One region of the Microbispora sp. NPDC004025 genome, then DNA from elsewhere that is predicted to be linked to it. Evidence: predicted binding sites of a transcription regulator. Region 1 holds the regulator's gene; the other holds the start of a gene.
What was found. Region 1 encodes HspR, which represses chaperone genes until heat shock. Its sites were predicted from a motif close to ANTTGAGTCNNNNNGACTCAANT; they were not measured.
Positions count from the first base shown of each region.

Region 2: a site for HspR is predicted at 5,562-5,584, ahead of lon (endopeptidase La). Genes of this name have one in related genera too.

Region 1 covers NZ_JBSGHN010000004.1:364,801-372,413, reverse strand. The annotation lists gene ACWEQG_RS13715 (hypothetical protein) at 1-180, opposite strand, end outside; gene ACWEQG_RS13710 (tetratricopeptide repeat protein) at 344-883, shown strand; gene ACWEQG_RS13705 (hypothetical protein) at 1,150-2,334, opposite strand; gene clpB (ATP-dependent chaperone ClpB) at 2,495-5,086, opposite strand; gene ACWEQG_RS13695 (heat shock protein transcriptional repressor HspR) at 5,110-5,457, opposite strand; gene dnaJ (molecular chaperone DnaJ) at 5,462-6,640, opposite strand; gene grpE (nucleotide exchange factor GrpE) at 6,766-7,407, opposite strand; gene dnaK (molecular chaperone DnaK) at 7,404-7,613, opposite strand, start outside.
Region 2 covers NZ_JBSGHN010000016.1:41,060-48,672, forward strand. The annotation lists gene ACWEQG_RS31735 (LLM class flavin-dependent oxidoreductase) at 1-58, opposite strand, end outside; gene ACWEQG_RS31740 (HAD-IIA family hydrolase) at 147-926, shown strand; gene ACWEQG_RS31745 (hypothetical protein) at 970-1,605, shown strand; gene ACWEQG_RS31750 (hypothetical protein) at 1,625-1,867, shown strand; gene arfB (alternative ribosome rescue aminoacyl-tRNA hydrolase ArfB) at 1,943-2,365, opposite strand; gene ACWEQG_RS31760 (hypothetical protein) at 2,517-3,350, shown strand; gene ACWEQG_RS31765 (HAD-IA family hydrolase) at 3,381-3,959, shown strand; gene ACWEQG_RS31770 (MFS transporter) at 3,986-5,404, opposite strand; gene lon (endopeptidase La) at 5,598-7,613, shown strand, end outside.

The DNA.
Region 1 (7,613 bases):
CAGCGCCGCCGCGGGCTCCATTCTGAGTTCCATGATCTGCAGCTTGGCCTGCAGCCGGGCCAGTTCGGCGCGGGCGTGGTCGAGCGCCTCGTACTGCGCCGTGACGAAGCCGGCGAAACCGGGGACCACTGCGGCGAGCACCGTTGTGGAGGCGAGAGTCAGTATCACCCGCTTGGACATGCTGTAGCGCTCCTCGCCGAGCTTCGATTGGCACAGGCAGGGTGCGATATGCCCGACTATCTGCCGAGAAAAGCGCATAGTAGTCAAACGTGTACTAATCGTTGCTTCGGCAATGCCTGATGTTGTCCTGCGAAAACAGGCCGGGATCGGTAGCCTCGGCACTGTGGCACATGTGACAAATGAGCAGGTGGACCGACTGCTCGAACAGGCCCTGCTGCTCGATGACCACGGTGCCCTCGCCCGCCGCCTCGACGCGCTGGCCCAGGGGTACGAGTCCGGAGAGATGTCGAGGGCGGCGATCCTCGTGCTCGCCGCGGAGGAGTGGCGCCAGGCCGGTCAGCCGGCGGCCGCACTCGACCGCTACCAGAGCGCGATGGAGGACGGCGGGGAGGTGCCGGTGGACCCGCGTGCCGGGATCGCCGACACGCTGTTCGAGCTCGACCGGCCCGAGGAGGCCAGGGCTGTGATCGCCGCGATCCGGGCGGGTGACTGCAGCCCGGCCACCGCGCTGACCGTGGCCGAGACGCTCGTGGCGTACGGCGACCTCGGCGCGGCGCACGAGTGGGCCACCGACGGGATCCGGGCCTGCGGGGGTGCGGGATCGGGCATCCGCGACTCCCTGCTGCGCACCCGCTACCGCATCCGGGTCGACCTCGGCCTGCCCGAGGACGACCTGGACGCCCTCCTCGACGTCTCCCGCTGAGCCTCCCGGCGCCCATGCGAAAGGGGCCGTGAACCACGGCCCCTTGGAGTCTCGCTGTCTCGGGTCTCGTTGTCTTCGGTGTTCCGGCGGGTCGGCGCCGGGTGGGAGCCCTGCGGGGCGGGGCGACGCGGCTCACCGCGGCCGGTGTGCGCCCTTCCGGCAGGTGCTCGTCTCCCGTCCCGGCGAACTCGTCCTCGTACGGCCCGGCCGTCGAACCCGGGCCGCCGGCCGCCGTCTTCGCCCGCCCGCCCGGGACGTACGGCGAATCAGGGCAGGAGCTTCTTGCCGGTGGCGTCGGCCAGTTCGGTCACCGCGCGTGTGCCCGTGGCCTTGGTGAGGGCGGCCGGTGCGGTGATGTCGCCGTTCTGCCCGCGCGTGGCCGCCTTGGGGTACTCGCGCGGCTGCATCCGCGGCACGTGCCGGCCGTCCGCGGCGTCGGTCCGCACCACCGGGGCGGTCCCACGCGCGCCGTCGGGCCGTTGACGCCCGTCCTTGGCCCCCTTCTTGCGCTCGCCCTCCGGCAGGGAGGCGTTGCGCGTGCCGGACGCCGGGCGGCCGGTCTGGCCCGCCTGGCCCGCCTGGTTCGCGGCCTGCGCCGGCGGCACGAGCCCCGGCTTGTGGGGATGGTGCACCTTACGGTGGCGGCGGTCCCGCGCCGGGAAGGTCCGCGTGCTCTGCTCCTGGCCCGAGGCGGCGCTCTGCGAACTGTTGCTGTTGGAGACGCCCTCGGGCGTCAGGGTGCCCTGCGTGCCCTGGTTCTGCGCCTCCGGCTTCTGCGCACCCGGCTTGCGTGCCTCCGGCCTGCGCGGCGAGGTGTTCTGCGCCCCCGGGTTCTGCGCCCCCGGGTTCTGCGACAGCGTGCCGCGGGCCGCGTCGCCGCGGGACGGGGCGCCCGCCGGTTCGCCCTCCGGCTTCGGATGCCGGTGGCCCTTCTTCGGATGCCCCTGCGTGGCGGGGTGCTCCCGCTCGTGGGCGACCGGCGCGGTCCGCAGCGCCGCTGCGCAGGCGTTCGCGTCGCTCGGCTTGGCCGGTGCGACGGCGAGGAGGGGCACGGTGCTCCTGGCCGGGAACAGGGTCTTGGCGTCCGCCGCGGGGACGGCGGGCGCGGCCTTGGCCGCCGAGGGAGCCGCACCGGTCATCGCACCCGGCAGCGTACGGGGACCCGGCACGGCCGGCAGGGTGCGGGGGCCGGGCACGGCCGGCAGCGCCGCCGGGACGGGCCGCGTGGTCGTGGCGGGGCCGGTAGGCAGGGAGTTGCGCCCCTGACCGGCGGCCGCTCCGGCCGCGTCGGCGATGCTCAGCACGCCCGCCGCCGGAGCGAGGGTGGTCAGCCCGCCCGTGACGTCACGGCCCGTGACATCGCGGCCTGTGACGTCGCCGCTCTGGGTCCGGCAGGCGTCGGCCAGCGCGCCGCCCTTCGCCATCGCCGCGCCCCCGGTCAGCCAGCTCACCCCGGCCGTGACCGCCGCAAGCGCGACGCACCGCCCTCGAATACTTCGTGATGTCCTGGACATCCACGTCCCCCTGATCGCGTACGGTAGTCCGACGAACGCCGAACGTAGCAGCGAGGGAGAAGGGCGGGGCGCGCTTGCCCCAATGGTGGGGAAGACCTTACCGAACGGGCCGGATCGTCAGCGTGTCACCTGCCTCGTCGATATCGACGATTACCTCGTCGCCGTCCCGGATGGCGCCCGACAGCAGCTCCTTGGCGAGCTTGTCGCCGATGGCCGACTGGATCAGGCGGCGCAGCGGGCGCGCACCGTACAACGGGTCGTAGCCGGTCAGCGCGAGCCAGTCGCGGGCCGCGGGGGTGACGGTCAGCGTGAGCCGCCGGTCGGACAGGCGCCGGGCGAGCCGGGTGACCTGCAGGTCCACGATCTGCGACAGCTCCTCGGTGCCCAGCGCGTCGAACACGATGATGTCGTCGAGCCGGTTGAGGAATTCGGGCTTGAACGAGGCCCGCACCGCGTTCATCACGGCGTCGCGCTTGGCCTGGTTCTCCATCGTGGGATCCACGAGGAACTGTGAGCCGATGTTCGAGGTGAGGATCAGGATCGTGTTGCGGAAGTCGACCGTCCGGCCCTGCCCGTCGGTGAGCCGGCCGTCGTCGAGCACCTGGAGCAGGATGTCGAAGACCTCCGGGTGGGCCTTCTCGATCTCGTCGAGCAGCACCACGGTGTAAGGCCTGCGCCGCACGGCCTCGGTGAGCTGGCCGCCCTCCTCGTAACCGACGTATCCGGGCGGCGCGCCGACCAGGCGGGCCACGCTGTGCTTCTCGCCGTACTCGCTCATGTCGATGCGGGTCATGGCCCGCTCGTCGTCGAACAGGAACTCGGCGAGCGCCTTGGCCAGCTCGGTCTTGCCGACGCCGGTCGGGCCGAGGAACAGGAACGAGCCGGTCGGCCGGTCGGGGTCGGAGATGCCGGCCCGGGCCCGCCGTACGGCGTCGGAGACGGCCTTGACCGCCTCGCTCTGGCCGATCAGGCGCCTGCCCAGCTCGTCCTCCATCCGCAGCAGCTTGGCGGTCTCGCCCTCGAGCAGCCGTCCCGCGGGGATGCCGGTCCACGAGGAGATGACCTCGGCGATGTCGTCGGGGCCGACCTCCTCCTTCACCATGGGCTCGGCCTCGGCCTCCGCCGACTCGGCGGCCTTGGTCGCCTCCGCGAGCTCCTTCTCCAGGCGCGGGACGTCGCCGTACATGAGCCGGGACGCGGCCTCGAAGTCGCCGTCGCGCTGGGCCCGCTCGGCCGCGCCGCGCGCCTCGTCGAGCCGCTTCTTCAGCTCGCCGACCTTGTTGAGGCCGGCCTTCTCCCGCTCCCACCGGCTGACCAGGGCGTTGAGGTCCTCCTGCCGGTTGGCCAGCTCCTCGCGGAGCTTCTCCAGGCGCTGGCGGCTGGCCTCGTCGGTCTCCTTGGCGAGCGCGAGCTCCTCCATCTTGAGGCGGTCCACGCTCCGCTGGAGCTGGTCGATCTCCACCGGCCGCGAGTCGATCTCCATGCGCAGCCGCGACATCGACTCGTCCACCAGGTCGATGGCCTTGTCGGGCAGGAACCGCGCCGTGATGTAGCGGTCGGAGAGCGTGGCGGCGGCGACCAGGGCGCTGTCGGAGATCTGCACCTGGTGGTGCGCCTCGTAGCGGCCCTTGAGCCCGCGCAGGATCGCGATCGTGTCCTCGACCGTCGGCTCGCCCACGTAGACCTGCTGGAACCGCCGCTCCAGGGCCGGGTCCTTCTCGATGCGCTCGCGGTACTCGTCGAGCGTGGTGGCGCCGATCATGCGCAGCTCGCCGCGGGCCAGCATGGGCTTGAGCATGTTGCCGGCGTCCATCGCGCCCTCGGCGGCGCCCGCGCCCACCATCGTGTGCAGCTCGTCGATGAACGTCACGATCTGGCCGTTGCTGTTCTTGATCTCGTTGAGCACGGCCTTGAGGCGTTCCTCGAACTCGCCGCGATACTTCGCGCCCGCGACCATCGCGCCGAGGTCGAGCGCGACCAGGCGCTTGTTGCGCAGGCTCTCGGGCACGTCGCCGGCGACGATCCGCTGGGCGAGGCCCTCGACCACGGCGGTCTTGCCGACGCCGGGCTCGCCGATCAGCACGGGGTTGTTCTTGGTGCGGCGCGACAGCACCTGGATGACCCGGCGGATCTCGCTGTCGCGGCCGATCACCGGGTCGAGCTTGCCGGACCGCGCCCGCTCGGTGAGGTCGACGCCGTACTTCTCCAGCGCCTGGTAGGTGTCCTCGGGGGTCTCGCTGGTCACCCTGGCGTGCCCGCGGACCTTCTCGAACGCCTCGAGCAACGCGTCGGGGGTGGCGCCCGTTGCCTTCAGCAGGTCGGCGACCGGCCCGCCGTCGGTGGCGAGCCCGACCAGCAGGTGCTCGGTCGAGACGTACTCGTCCTCGAGCTGCTTGGCCCGCTGGGCGGCGGTGTTGATGACGCTGTGCAGCTGACGCGAGCTGGACGGCGCGCTCACGGTGGAGCCCTGCGCCTTGGGCAGCCGGTCGAGCAACTCCTCCGCCTGGGCGCGCAGCTGCCGGGGGTCCGCCCCGACGGCCTGCAGCAGCGACCCGGCGATGCCGCCGTTCTGCGCCAGCAGGGTCGTCAGCAGGTGCGCGGGCGCGACCTCGGGGTTGCCGTCCGCCGCCGCGCGCCGGACGGCCGCGGACAGGGCCTCCTGGCTTTTCTGGGTGAACTTGTAGTCCATATGTGAATGCCTCGATTCGCCGGTCAGGCAGGTGGCAGTTCGTAGCGGACCAGTGCCCGCAACATCGTGAGCTCACCCCTGAGCCGGGTGACCTCCTCGCGCAGGCGCATGTTCTCGGTTTCGAGTTCGAGGATGCGCTTGATGCCGGCGAGGTTGATGCCGTGCTCCTGGGAGAGCCGCTGGACCTCGCGCAGGAGCACGATGTCCCTCGTCGAGTACAGCCGCCCCCGCCCGGCCGTACGACCGGGGCTGACGAGCCCGAGCCGGTCGTACTGGCGGAGCGTCTGCGGGTGCAGCCCGGACAGCTGGGCGGCTACGGAGATCACATAAACAGGTGTGTCGTCGGAGATGTCGAAAAAGCTGGCATCCATCGGCTCACTCGCTTCTGGCCTGCTTGATGAGCTCTTCGCGAAGGTCCGGGCCCTCCGTGGCGTTCCTGAACTCCTCGAGGGCCGCGCGGGCCTTGTCGTCGAGGTTCTGCGGCACCGCGACCTGCACGGTGACCAGCAGGTCGCCCTTCGTGCCGTCCTTGCGGGAGGCCCCCCTGCCGCGCACCCGGAACGTCCGCCCGTTGGGCGTCCCCTCGGGAATGCGCAGAGTCACCGGCATCCCCCGGAGAATCGGCACCTTGATCTCGGCGCCGAGCGCGGCCTCGGGGAAGGTGACGGGGACCGTGACGGTCAGGTTCTCCCCGCTGCGCCCGAACACGGGGTGCGGCTTGACGTGGACCAGCACGTAGAGGTCGCCGGCCGGGCCGCCGTTCTCACCGGGCGCGCCCTTGCCCTTGATCCTGATGCGCTGGCCGTCGCCGACTCCGGCCGGGATGCGGGCCTGGATCGTACGGGTGCTCTTGCCGCGCCCGCTGCCGTCGCAGACGGGGCAGGGGTCGTCGACCACCAGGCCCCGGCCGCGGCAGTCGCGGCACGGCTCGGAGAAGGCGAAGTTGCCGAGGTTGCGGCTGGCCGCCCCGGTTCCCTCGCAGGTCGGGCAGACCCGTGGCGTGGTGCCTGCCTTCGCCCCCGTGCCGCCGCAGGCGGTGCAGGCGGCCGAACTGGTCAGCCGGAGTGACACGGTCGTGCCGTCGACCGCCTCGCCGAAGGCGAGCGTCACCTCCGATTCGACGTCCTGGCCGCGCCGGGGCCGGGCACTGGTCGTGCGCGTGCCCGTGCCCGCGCCGCCCCGGTTGAACAGTCCCCCGAACAGGTCCCCGATCCGCTCGCCCGACCCTGAGCCGCCGAACAGGTCGCCGAGGTCGAAGTTGAAGCCGCCGCCGGCCCCGCGCGGGCCGCCCGCCCCCGCGAAGCCGCCCACACCCGACCCGAACAGGGTGCGCGCCTCGTCGTACTCCTTGCGCCGCTTGACGTCGGACAGCACGTCGTACGCCTCGGAGACCTCCTTGAACTTCTCCTCGGTCTCCTTGTTCCCCGGGTTGGCGTCGGGGTGGTACTGCCGGGCGAGCTTGCGGTACGCCTTCTTGATCTCCTCGGCGCTCGCGGTCTTGGGCACACCAAGGACGGCGTAGTAGTCCTTTTCCAAGTAGTCCTTGGTGCTCATCTATCGCTTCCTTCGCACGAAAGGGGGAGTCAATCTGTGTTCCCGCGGGCGGTCCCGCGGCTGTCGTCGCGGGTGCCCTCGCGGGTCTCTCCCGATCTTCGCCGATCGGGAGAGACTCCGCGGTTTCAGTTCTCGTCCGGCCCGCCGGACTCACCGGAGCCGGCCGCCGTCTCCTCCGGCGCCGCCTCCTCGCTCGGCTCGGCGACGGCCACGCGGGCGGCCCGCAGGATCCGGTCGTTGACCCGGTAGCCGGGCTGGAGGATCTCGACGCACGTCGGCTCGCTCACCTCCGCCGAATAGCTGTGCAGCAGGGCCTCGTGCACGGTCGGGTCGAAGGGGTCGCCCTTCGCGCCGTACGCGGTCAGGCCCAGCTTGCCGACGGCCGCCTCCAGCGATTCGCTCACCTTCGCGAAGCCCCCGGTCAACTCGCCGTGGTCGCGGGCGCGACCGATGTCGTCGAGCACCGGCAGCAGTTCGGTGAGCACACTCGCGACGGCCTGCTCCCTGACGGCGATCCGGTCGCGATCGACCCGCTTGCGGTAGTTGCTGAACTCCGCCTGGAGCCGCTGGAGGTCGGCGGTGCGCTCGGCGAGCAGGTCCGTCGCGGACCCCCCGGCGGGCGCCGTCGCCGTCTCCGTCCCGTCGTCCCCGGGGGCCGCCTCGGTGGCGTCCCCGGAGGAGTCGCGGGCCTTGCCGGTCTCCGGGTCGATCTTGCGGTTGTCGCGGATCACCGGCTCCTCCTCGGCGCCGTTCTCACGCGGGCTCACTTGCGGCCGCCCTCCCGCTCGTCGTCGACGATCTCGGCCTCGACCACGTCCTCGTCGGCCTTCGCCTGCGCGCCCTCCGCGCCCGCGTCGGCCGCGGCGCCCTCGGCGCCGCCCTGCGACTGGGCGTAGATGGCCGAGCCCATCTTCTGGCTGACGGTCGCGAGCTTCTCGGCGGCGGTGCGGATGACGGGGATGTCGGTGCCCTC
Region 2 (7,613 bases), on a different contig from region 1:
TCGACAGCGGCACCTCGGCCGTCCCGCGCGGCACCCCACGGATGTTGTCATCGCTCATGCTCGGCCCAACCTGAGGTCGCATCCGGATATTTCCGGACGCGGCGCGGATGTGCTTCACTCCGCCCTCACCTGCCATGCTTGGACGCATGAGCGAGCGTAAGCCCATTGAGTCGTGGTTGTCCGATATGGACGGGGTGCTGGTCCACGAGGGCCAGCCGGTGCCGGGTGCCGACGAGTTCATCAGGCGGCTGAAGGAGTCGGGGAAGCGGTTCCTCGTCCTCACCAACAACTCGATCTACACCGCCCGCGACCTGTCCGTACGGCTGCGCGCGGCCGGGCTGGACGTGCCGCCCGAGTCGATCTGGACCTCCGCGCTGGCCACGGCCAAGTTCCTCGCCGACCAGCGGCCCGAGGGCTCGGCGTACGTGATCGGCGAGGCGGGGCTGACCACGGCCCTGCACGAGGTCGGCTACGTGCTGACCGACCTCGACCCGGACTACGTCGTGCTGGGCGAGACCCGCACCTACAGCTTCACGTCGATAACGCGGGCGATCCGGCTGATCGACAACGGCGCCCGGTTCATCGCGACCAACCCCGACCCCATCGGCCCCTCGACGGAGGGCTCGCTGCCGGCCTGCGGCGCGGTGGCGGCGATGATCACCAAGGCGACCGGGGTGGAGCCGTACTTCGTCGGGAAGCCGAACCCGATGATGATGCGCAGCGCGCTCAACCAGATCGACGCGCACAGCGAGACCACCGCCATGATCGGCGACCGCATGGACACCGACGTGGTGTGCGGCATCGAGGCCGGCCTGCACACGATCCTCGTGCTCACCGGCGTCACCCAGAAGGACCAGATCGACCGGTACCCGTTCCGGCCCACCCAGGTGGTCAACTCCGTGGCCGACCTCATCGACCTGGTCTAGAACCTGCCGGAGCCTGTCAGGTACGGCTGCGATGCTGGCCGGCATGAACCATCGCGTCTACCTGGAAATCGGCCCCAAGAAGGTCTTCGCCTGCTCGATCGACTGGCCGGGCTGGTGCCGCATCGGCAAGACCGAGGAGGCCGCGCTCGGCACGCTCGTGGACTACGCACCTCGCTACCGGGTGATCGCCGAGCGGGCCGGGCTGGAGTTCGCGCCGGGGGAGCCGGAGGTCGTCGCACGGGTCAAGGGCGACAGCACGACGGACTTCGGCGCGATCTCCGCCATCCCCGGCTTCGACCGGGAGCCGGTGGACGCGCCGGAGGCCGCCCGTACGGCCGCCCTCGCCCGCGCGGCGTGGGCGGTGTTCGCCGAGGTGGCCGCCGCGTCCCCCGAGGAGCTGCGCAAGGGCCCTAGGGGCGGAGGCAGGGACCGGGACAAGATGGTCGCCCACGTCGTGGAGGCCGAGCGCGCGTACGCCCGGAAGATCGGCGTGCGGCACAGGCCCTTCAAGGACGAGGCCGGCCTCGTCGCCATGCGCGAGGACATCGCTCGGGCGCTCTCGCAGCCTGCGGAGGCCTTCCCGCCCGGCGGCGAGGGATGGCCAGTCCGGTACGCCGCCCGCCGCATCGTCTGGCACGTGGCCGACCACATCTGGGAGATGGAGGACCGGCGACTGTAGATTCTGTTACCTTGGTAACATGGTAACAGTCGAGCGCGCGCAGACCGGTCTGCGCATCGAGCGCAACACGTTGAAGGTGCTCAAGGGCCTGGCCGAATACCTGGACATGTCCCTCGGTGATCTGGTCGAGGGGATCGTCCTGCACGCCTTCGAGGGCAAGGCGCCGTTCGGACCGGAGACCCTCGCGAAGATCGGTCAGCTCAAGGAGGTCTACGGTCTGACTCTCACCGCGGCCGACGCGCACCGGCTGGAGGAGAGGTGAGCGCAGGACCGCGGCGCCGCCGCCTCGTCGGGAGAGTCAGGGTCGCGCTCCCGCCCGCCGAGGCGTTCCGGCTGTTCATTCCGCCGTACGGCGCAGGCGCTTGAGGTCGGACCGGTGCTTCTTGGCCGACAGGCGGCGCTCGACCGAGCCCTTGGACGGCTTGGTGGGGCGCCGCCGCTTCGGAGGCGGCGCGACCGCGTCGCGGAGCAGGGCGGCGAGCCGTTCCCGCGCCGCCTCCCGGTTGCGCAGCTGCGAGCGGTGCTCCGAGGCCGTCACCGTGATCACGCCGTCCACGAGGCGGGCGGCGAGCCGTTCGGCGGCACGGGCCTTCAGCGCCGGGCCGAGGGCGGTCGTGCGCGCGAGGTCGAAACTCAGCTCGACCCGGCTGTCGGTGGTGTTGACGCCCTGGCCGCCGGGGCCCGAGGAGCGGGAGAAACGCCAGGCGAGCTCCGCCTCGGGCACGACGACCGAGCCGCGCACGTGCAACGGGCCTGTCATGACGTTCCTTCCTCGATCGGGATTTCCAACCTATCTCGGTGAATATCACCACTGCTCGCCATTTATCACCGTGAACGTCGCTCGCGGTTGTCGCGGTCCATCGCGTCGTGCACAGTGACCCCCGGTATTCCGGCGAAGGGATGGCGGGAGCATGACCTCGATCGTGGGCGTCCACGGCATCGGCAAGTACCACTACTACGAGGAGGCGGGCCGGTCGGCGGGCGGCGCCGCCGAGGCCATGCGGGCCAAGTGGAACGCCTATCTGCACCAGGGCCTCACCGGGCGCGAGGACGGCGCGGGGGAGTACTTCGCCGAGATCGCCTACTACGCCCATCACCTGCGCAGCGGGCCGCCGAAGCCGCCCCGGCAGATGGAGGCGCCGGCCAAGCTGGTGCTCGCCGACTGGGCGGCCCAGCTCGGCGGGCCCTTCCGGGACGTGGCGGGGGAGTCGCTCACGGGCCTCGCCCACCGGCTGGCCGAGTGGCTGCTGACGAGGATGGGCCCGCAGGCGGTGCGCTTCGCGCAGGACTTCTGCCCGGAGGTGGCCGCCTACCTGGGCGGCGGCGACCCGCGCGTGCGGGCCCGCGACGCGGTGGCCGGCGTCGTGCGCAGGCGCCGTCCCCGCGTGGTCGTCGCCCATTCGCTCGGCAGTGTCGTGGCCTACGAGGCGCTGTGGGCGTATCCCGATCTCACGGTCGACCTGCTCGTGACGCTGGGCAGCCCGCTCGGCATGCGCGATGTCGTCTTCGAGAGGCTCGCGCCGGTCCCGGTGCGGGGCAGGGGGGCGCGTCCGCCGGGGGTGCGACGCTGGGTCAACATCGCCGACAAGGACGACATCGCCGCCATCCCGGCCGTCCTGGCCTCGTGCTTCGACGGCGTCGAGCGCGACGTCTCCTGCGACATCGACTGGCTCGACTTCCACACCGTGCGCAACTACCTGCGCTGCGGGAGCGCCAACGAATACCTCAAGACCTACGTGTCCTGACTTCCGAACACGAGCTATGATCGTACGACCATGAAGACTGTGCTTTTCGACTACGGCAACGTCGTGTCGCTTCCCCAGGCCCCCGAGGACGTCGCACGCATGGCGGGAGGTGATCCGGGATTCGAGGACCGCTACTGGGAGGTGCGGCTCGACTTCGACCGGGGTTCGCTCGACCCCGCCGCGTACTGGTCCCACGTGTACGGCAGGCCGATGGCCGGTTCGGACCTGGAGGCGGTCGTCGCCCTCGACGTCGCGAGCTGGTCGCGGCCCAACGAGGAGACCGTGGCGATCATCGACGAGCTGGCCGGGGTCGGGGTGCCCATGGCGCTGCTGTCCAACATGCCGGTCTGCGTCGCCGAGGGCATCGACGGGCTGCCGTTCATGCGGCCGATCGGCCCGCGTTTCTACAGCGGCAGGATGGGCCTGGTGAAGCCGGAGCCGGAGATCTTCCACGAGACCGTGGCCTGGCTCGGGGTCGCACCCGGAGACCTCGTCTTCGTGGACGACCGGCTGGAGAACGTCGCGGCGGCCGAGCGGGCCGGGCTCGCCGCCGTCCACTTCCGTGACGCCGCCGCCCTGCGCGAGGACCTCAAGACGCTGCTGGGCTGAGCTCGCGGGCGCGTGAACCTCCCGCGTCAGGCGCCCGAACTCGCCGGAGGGCGGGGTCCGAGGGGTGGCGCGTCGACCGGGCAGCCGGGGGCGGGCGGTTCGGGCGCGGCCGCGAGGACGTTCGTCCTGATCGTGAGGAACGTGACGACCGCGGCGGCGGCCATCATGGCCGCGCCGACCAGCATCGACGTGTGGAACCCCCGGGTGAACGCCGCAGGGGAGTCGTAGGCGTCCCCCGTCAGCCCCACCAGCGGCGGGACGGCGGCGACGGCCAGGAGGCCGCCCGTCCTGGCAAGGGCGTTGTTGATCCCGCTCGCGACGCCCGCGTACCGCTCCTCCGCCGTGGCGAGCACGGTCGCGGTGAGCGGGGCGACGGCGGCGGACAGGCCGAGCCCGAACACGACCGCCGCGGGCATCACGTCGGTGAGATAGGACGAGCCCGGGGCGATGCGGCTCATCAGCAGCAACCCGGCCGCGCACAGCAGGATGCCGCCCGTCATGAGCGGGCGCGGTCCCACCTTGCCCGCCAGCTCGCCGGCCCGGGGCGACAGCAGCAGCATGAGGACCGTGACCGGGAGCATCGCCGACCCGGCGGCGATGGGAGAGAAGCCGCCGGACACCTGGAGCTGGACGACCAGCAGGAAGAACACCAGGCCCATCGCCGCGTACATGACCAGCGTGACGACGTTGACCGCGGTGAACTCCCGCGAGGCGAAGACCCCCACGGGGACGAGGGCCCGGGGGGAGCGCCGGATCTCCACCACCACGAAGCAGACGCTCAGGACGAGCCCGGCGGCCAGCGGCACCAGGCCGTCGCCCGCGAGGATCAGGCCGTACGTCAGCCCGGCCAGCGCCGGGGCGGCGAGAACGGTCCCGAGCACGTCGAAGCGGCCGTGCGGCCCGGCGTCCCGGGTCTCGGGCACGTGCCGGGCGGCGACGCCGGCCACGACGGCCGCGAGCGGCAGGTTGAGCAGGAACACCCACCGCCAGCCGGCCGCCTCCACGAGCCAGCCGCCGAGCAGCGGCCCGAGCGCGGCGGCCACGCCGCCCAGCCCCGACCAGGCGCCGACGGCGCGGGACCGGTCGTCCGGTGCGTAGCTCGCCTGGATGATCGCCAGGGACCCGGGGATCAGCAGCGCCGCGCCGACGCCCTGGAGCGCACGGGCGAGCACGAGCACGAGCGTGTTCGGCGCGGCCCCGCACAGGGCGGAGGCCAGGGCGAACCAGACCACCCCGGCGACGAAGACCTTCCGCCTGCCGAGCCGGTCGCCCAGCGACCCGCCCAGCAGGATCAGCGCGGCCATGGTGAGCGTGTACGCGTTCACGGTCCACTGGAGGCCGGACATCCCGGCGTGCAGGTCACGTCCGAGAGCGGGAAGGGCCACGTTGACCACGGTGCCGTCGAGCGTGGCCATGCCCGACCCGAGGACGGTGGTCAGCAGCACCCATCGACCTGAGGTCGAGCGAAGCCGAATATGTCCGGATGTCATGGACGCCATCATGCGTTAGGGGGAGGGCGAGCGCGTCATGGCAGGGGATTACACAATTACGATCGCTCACAGCGAACTGGCGCAGAACAGGGAACAGGATCGGACTCCTGTTAGTTGAGCCGACATAACTCAACCTACTGGAGTGCTGATGTCCCAGATCCTTCCCGTCCTCCCGCTCGACGACGAGGTCGTCCTGCCCGGCATGGTCGTGCCGCTCGATCTGTCGGACTCCGAGGTCCGCGCGGCCATCGACGCCGCCCGCGCCAATGGCGAGAGCACGGTCCTGCTGGTGCCCCGCATAGACGGCCGCTACGGGCCCGTGGGGGTGAGCGCGGTCGTGGAACAGGTCGGCAGGCTGCCGGGCGGGGAGCCCGCCGCCGTCGTCCGGGGCGTCGACCGCATGCGCGTCGGCACCGGCACCTCCGGCCCCGGCGCGGCCCTGTGGGTCGAGGCGACCGTCCTGGAGCCGGTCGCCGCCGGGCCCAGGGCCGAGGAGCTCGCCAAGGAGTACAAGGCCCTGACCACCACCATCCTGCAGAAGCGGGGCGCGTGGCAGGTCGTCGACGCCGTCAACCAGATCAAGGACCCCGCGGACCTCGCCGACAGCTCGGGGTACGCGCCCTGGCTGACCATCCAGCAGAAGCTGCTGCTGCTGGAGATCGACGACCCGGCCGAGCGTCTCGACAAGCTGGTCGGCTGGGCCCGTGACCACCTCGCGGAGATGGACGTCGCCGAGACCATCCGCAAGGACGTTCAGGAGGGCATGGAGAAGCAGCAGCGCGAGTTCCTGCTCCGCCAGCAGCTCGCGGCGGTCCGCAAGGAGCTCTCCGAGCTCAACGGCGACCCCTCGGACGAGGAGGAGGACTACCGCGCCCGCATCGAGGCCGCCGACCTGCCGGAGAAGGTCAGGGAGGCCGCGCTCAAGGAGGTCGGAAAGCTGGAGCGGGCCTCGGACCAGTCGCCCGAGAGCGGCTGGATCCGCACCTGGCTCGACACCGTGCTCGACATGCCGTGGAACGTCCACACGACCGACTCCTACGACATCGCCGGGGCCCGCGCGGTGCTCGACGCCGACCACACGGGCCTGGACGACGTGAAGGACCGCATCGTGGAGTACCTCGCGGTCCGCAAGCGCAGGGCCGACCAGGGCCTCGGCGTGGTCGGCGGCCGCCGCAGCGGCGCCGTGCTCGCGCTGGCCGGGCCTCCCGGGGTCGGCAAGACCTCGCTCGGCGAGTCGGTCGCCCGCGCCATGGGCCGGAAGTTCGTCCGGGTCGCCCTCGGCGGCGTCCGCGACGAGGCGGAGATCCGCGGCCACCGGCGCACCTACGTGGGCGCGCTGCCCGGCCGCGTCGTCCGGGCGATCCGCGAGGCGGGCTCGATGAACCCGGTCGTGCTGCTCGACGAGATCGACAAGGTCGGCGCCGACTACCGGGGCGACCCGACGGCGGCGCTGCTCGAGGTGCTCGACCCGGCGCAGAACCACACGTTCCGCGACCACTACCTGGAGGTCGAGCTCGACCTGAGCGACGTGCTGTTCCTCGCCACGGCCAACGTGCTCGAGCAGGTGCCCGGGCCGCTGCTGGACCGCATGGAGATCGTCACGCTCGACGGCTACACCGAGGACGAGAAGGTCGCCATCGCCCGCGACCACCTCCTCCCGCGCAACCTGGAGAAGGCCGGTCTCACCGCCGACGACGTGACGGTGGAGGAGGCGGCGCTGCGCCGCCTGGCGGGCGAGTACACCCGAGAGGCCGGCGTCCGCTCCCTCGAGCGCTCGATCGCCCGGATCCTGCGCAAGGTGACAGCGAACGTCGCCCTCGGCGAGGCCGGGCTCCCGGTGACGGTGACGGCGGACGACCTCGTCTCCTACCTGGGCCGGCCGCGTCACGTGCCCGAGTCGTCCCTGCCGGAGGCGCGCCAGCGTACGGCGGTGCCGGGCGTGGCGACCGGCCTCGCGGTGACCGGCGCGGGCGGTGACGTCCTCTACGTCGAGGCGTCGCTGGCCGACCCGGAGACCGGGGCGACCGGCGTGACCCTGACCGGCCAGCTCGGCGACGTGATGAAGGAGTCGGCCCAGATCGCGCTGTCCTTCCTGCGGTCGCGGGGCGCGGAGCTGGAGCTTCCGGTCGGCTCGCTCAAGGACAGGTCGGTGCACATCCACGTC